2 regions of the Stenotrophomonas sp. YJH_SMC_4 genome follow, and region 2 is predicted to be linked to the other one. Evidence: riboswitches for the same ligand, from Rfam matches in the RefSeq annotation. Region 2 holds a riboswitch; the other holds the start of a gene.
What was found. A riboswitch is a leader RNA that binds a small molecule or an ion and turns the genes downstream of it on or off. The one in region 2 is predicted to bind cobalamin.
Positions count from the first base shown of each region.

Region 1 (2,386 bases), on a different contig from region 2:
GTTGCGTGCGCTGGCCTGCAGCTGGTGGCGGCCGAAGCGGCCCTGGTACTGCACGAACACGCCGGTGTTGCGGCGGCTGTCGACCAGGTAACCCGCGCTGCTGCCATCCAGGTTGTCTTCGCTCCAGTCCACGCCTGCGCTCAGCAGCTGGCCCTCGGCCACGCCGAAATCGCCCTGCAGGGAGGCGCTGTCGCGGTGGGTCTGTGCGCTGCCACGTGCACCGAAGTCGCCGAAGTTGTCCGACTCGTTGTCACTGCGGCCGACGTTGGCGGTGAATGCCAGGCGCTCGGACGGGGTGTAGCGCACCTTGCCGGCCAGCACCTGCTGGCGGGTTTCCGAATAGTTGTAGTAACCGTCGTAATGGTTCCTGCCGTCGGCGCGCAGGGCGCTGCCTTCCACGTTCCACTGGTCGTTGAAGGTGTAGCCACCGCGCAGGCTCTTGGACAGGTTGCGGTAACCGTCGCGGTCGGGCTCGTCGGCGAAGCAGCCGGCGAACAGCGTGGCCGAGCCGCGGCAGGCATCGATGCCGTCGGAATGCTGGTAGGCGATATCCGCACCGAACCAGCCGCGTTCGGTACCGCCGCCAATGCCACCGCTGGCTTCACGCAGGCCGTTGCTGCCACCGCCAAGCTGGAAGTGCGGGGCGAAATCACCCTGGTTGCGGCGGGTGAAGATCTGGATCACGCCACCGATGGCGTCGGCGCCGTACAGGCTCGACTGCGGGCCGCGCACGATTTCCACGCGCTCGATCTGCGCCAGCGGCAGGTCCTGGTACATGGCCAGGCCGAGGTCGGCGCTGTTGATGCGCACGCCGTCCACCAGCACTACGGTGTGGCCGGAATTGGTACCGCGCAGGAACAGCGAGCTCTGCTTGCCGAGGCCGCCGGCATTGGCCAGGTTGATGCCGGCGCGACCGCGCAGCAGTTCCTGCAGCGAAGTGGCCTGGCTGGATTCGATCTGGGCGCGGTCGATCACCTGCGCCGGCGCGATGCTGTCCTGCAGGGCGATCGGGGTGCGGGTGGCAGTGACCAGGATCTGGTCGAGCGCGGTGGTGTCATTGGCGGCCTGGGCCAGCGCGGGCAGGGCGGCCAGCACGGCCAGGGACAGCATTCGGGACTGCAGCTTCATGGGGGACTCCGGGTGCCACGCACGCCCGCGTGGCGAAGGGGAGGAGCCGCGAAGGCAGGCGTGCGCCGATGCCGCAGCGCACGCCACGGTCATCCAGCGCCATGCCCACCGCATCGCGACCTGAGGCTTCCGGGCCGGTCTCCGGGCTTGCCGCCGGGTGGCGCGAGGCCACCGTCCAGGCGCCTTCCCATGCCTGCGGCACAGTGGCGGTGTTGCCTGGAACTGACGTGCTTACCGTTGCGGGGGCAGCGCCGGCCTGGCGTGGAATCACGCGTCACCGGCTTCCCGTTTCAACCTGCCGGCCATGGCCGCAGGTCACCTGGAAGTGCGCGCAGTCTACGGCATCGCAGGCCGTCCCGTTGCGTCGCGCCTGCGCGACTGCCTTTGCTGTGCCTTTAGAATGGTTGCTCGATCCCGTGGTGCCGTTGCCGATGTCCGCCCGTTTTCCGCTGTACCTGCGTCGCCCGTCCGGGACGCGCGCATGATCCTCGACCTGGTCCGCCATGCCGGCAATGGCCGTGACGAGTTCCTTGATGGCCGCAGCGACCCACCGCAGCTGGCCGGGCTGCCGCAGGAGCTGGTCGAGGCCTATGCCGGGCAGCGCTGGGAGCGGGTGATCAGTTCACCGCGGTTGCGCGCGCTGCATACGGCGATGGCCCTGGCCACGCCGCGTGGGCTGGACGTGGAAGCGGACGAGGAATGGGAAGAGCTGGACTTCGGCGATTGGGACGGGCGGTCGCTGTTCGACTTGCCGGAGGATGCACTGGCGGCCTTCCATGCCGACCCGCACGCGTTCCCGCCGCCCAATGGCGAGAGCTGGGGCCACTTCGAGCGACGCATCGCGCGCGCGCTGGATCGCCTGCTCGATGATGACGATCCGGTGCCGACGCTGGTGGTCAGCCATGGCGGCCCGTTGCGCATGGTGCTGTCGCAGGTCTGCGGCCTGCCGATGTCGCTGTGCTGGGCGCTGCGTATCGACCACGGCACGCGCCTGCGGGTGTGGCTGGAGCGCGGCGAGATCGGGCTGGTGGGTGAGCTGCTGGAGCTGCAGCAGCCCTGAGCGCACTCGCCGGGCATGGCCCGGCGCTACCGATCCCGCATCACACTGGTAGTGCCGGCCGCTGGCCGGCATCCCCAGGAACGCGGAGGCCTCAATCCTCGTCCGCGCCCCCGGGCACGCTGTCCTCAGCGTCATCGTCGGCATCGAAGCGCTGCTCATGCACCGGGCCCGACGCCGGGCCGGCTGCCTTCAGCGGAT
Region 1 covers NZ_JCAFUR010000007.1:102,853-105,238, forward strand. Annotated here, with positions in the region: gene btuB (TonB-dependent vitamin B12 receptor) at 1-1,128, opposite strand, end outside; cobalamin riboswitch at 1,244-1,466, opposite strand; gene AC5P9F_RS12845 (histidine phosphatase family protein) at 1,610-2,188, shown strand; gene AC5P9F_RS12850 (TfoX/Sxy family protein) at 2,280-2,386, opposite strand, start outside.
Region 1: it holds a riboswitch for cobalamin, as region 2 does, so the genes downstream of both, btuB (TonB-dependent vitamin B12 receptor) here and AC5P9F_RS14030 (epoxyqueuosine reductase QueH) in region 2, are expected to answer to the same signal.

Region 2 (2,386 bases):
GAAAGCCTGCGCCAGCTGGATGAAGCCTTCGGCCACAGCCTCAACGGCAAGGGCTATCGCGTGCTCAACCACGTGCGGGTGATCCAGGGCGATGGCATCAATCCGGACACCATCCGCGCGATCCTGCAGCGCACCACCGACGACGGCTACGCTGCCGACAACGTGGCCTTCGGCATGGGCGGTGCACTGCTGCAGCGGCTGGACCGCGATACGCAGAAGTTCGCGCTGAAGTGCTCGGCGGCACGGGTCGAGGGTGAGTGGATCGACGTCTACAAGGATCCGGTCACCGACGCCGGCAAGGCCAGCAAGCGTGGCCGCATGCGCCTGCTGCGCCGCCTGGACGATGGCAGCCTGCATACGGTGCCACTGCCGGCCAACGGCGACGACACCCTGCCGGACGGCTTCGAGGACGCAATGGTGACCGTGTGGGAGAACGGCCGCCTGCTGCACGACCAGCGGCTGGACGACATCCGCACGCGGGCGGCCGTGGGGCATTGAAGGCGCATCCCGACCGGGGTCAGAGCCCGCTGCGTGGCAGCGGGATCCGACCCCTTCCTTCCGCTGGGGTCGGATCCCGTTGCAGCGCAGCGGGTTCTGACCCCTGCGCTCTTGACCGGCGCCACCAACAGGTCCACCTTGCACACGCCGAAGGTATCCCTCCCATCGCTGCGGCGCGGGGAGGGATTTAAACGGGAATCCGGTGAAGGCGCCTCGCGCGTCCATTCCGGAGCTGCCCCGCAGCGGTGAATGGAAACGAATCCCGCCAACAGCACTGGGCTCGCGCCTGGGAAGCGGCGGGTAGTAGGTGGGCTGCGGCCCGTGTCCATCAGCCCGAATACCGGCCCCGGCCGGGGGACACGACCGTCCCCTGACTCGACCTGGAATCTCCGCGGGGAGGTTGCCGGGGCCGTCGTCGTCCTGCGCGTGCAGGCGGCGTGGCCGCGCGCGTCCTGTTCACGGTATCCGGCCAGACCCGTTCACCCACGCGCTGAGCATGGGCCACCGCCGTTGCCGGCGGTCCATGCGGTACCTGACGATGACCGAGCTCCAACGCCCCACCCTGACCCTGCCCGCCGACGGCAAGCGCCTGCTGCTGCATTCGTGCTGCGCGCCCTGTTCCGGCGAAGTGATGGAGGCGATCACCGCCTCCGGGATCGACTACGCGATCTTCTTCTACAACCCCAACATCCACCCGGTGAAGGAGTACGAGCTGCGCAAGCAGGAGAACATCCGCTTCGCCGAGCAGCACGGCATTCCTTTCATCGACTGCGACTACGACACCGACAACTGGTTCAGCCGTGCACGCGGCATGGAAAACGAGCCCGAACGCGGTATCCGCTGCACGATGTGCTTCGACATGCGCTTCGAGCGCACTGCGCTGTACGCGCACGAGCACGGCTACGACACCATCAGTTCTTCGCTGGGCATCTCGCGCTGGAAGAACATGGCGCAGATCAACGACTGCGGCATCCGCGCCGCCTCGCGCTATGAAGGCCTGCAGTACTGGGACTACAACTGGCGCAAGGGCGGCGGTGCCAGCCGCATGATCGAGATCAGCAAGCGCGAGCAGTTCTACCAGCAGGAATACTGCGGCTGCGTGTACTCGCTGCGCGATGCCAACCGCCATCGCCGCGAGAATGGCCGCGAGCGGATCAAGATCGGCCTGCTTTACTACGGGCAGGACGCTGGGACGCCGCAGGACGATTGACGTGCAGGCATGGGGCGGCCACGCTGGTCGCCCCTTCTGTTGTACCGGAACTGCCATGACCGCCCTGCCCGCCGATGTCGCCCTGCTGGTGATCGACCTGCAGCCGGACTTCATGCCCGGTGGCGCCCTGGCCTGCGACCAGGGCGATGCGCTGGTGGCACCCATTGCCGATCTGCTGGTGCAGCGCCGCTACCGCACCGTGGTGGCAACACAGGACTGGCACCCGGCCGACCATGCCTCGTTCGCCAGCCAGCACCCCGGCCAACGCCCGTTCGAGACCATCCTGCTGCACGCGCAGCCGCAGACCCTGTGGCCGGACCACTGCGTGCAGGGCAGCGCCGGTGCCGCCCTGCACCCGGGCGTGGACTGGACCGTGGCCGACCTGATCCTGCGCAAGGGCACGCGCCAACAGGTGGATTCGTACAGCGCCTTCCGCGAGAACCACGGCCCCGATGGCGAGCGCCCGGCCACCGGCCTGGCCGGCTGGCTGCATGAACGCCGCATCCGCGAAGTGCACGTATGCGGCCTGGCCCGTGACTACTGCGTGCTGTGGAGCGCGCAGGACGCGGTGAAGTCCGGCTTCCGGGTGAAGTTCCTGTGGGAGCTGACCAAGCCGGTGACCGAAGCCAATGACGCGATGGTGCGCGAGGCGCTGGGCAAGGCGGGAATCGCGATCGT
Region 2 covers NZ_JCAFUR010000009.1:32,562-34,947, reverse strand. Annotated here, with positions in the region: gene AC5P9F_RS14035 (nicotinate phosphoribosyltransferase) at 1-498, shown strand, start outside; cobalamin riboswitch at 632-861, shown strand; gene AC5P9F_RS14030 (epoxyqueuosine reductase QueH) at 1,022-1,708, shown strand; gene pncA (bifunctional nicotinamidase/pyrazinamidase) at 1,764-2,386, shown strand, end outside.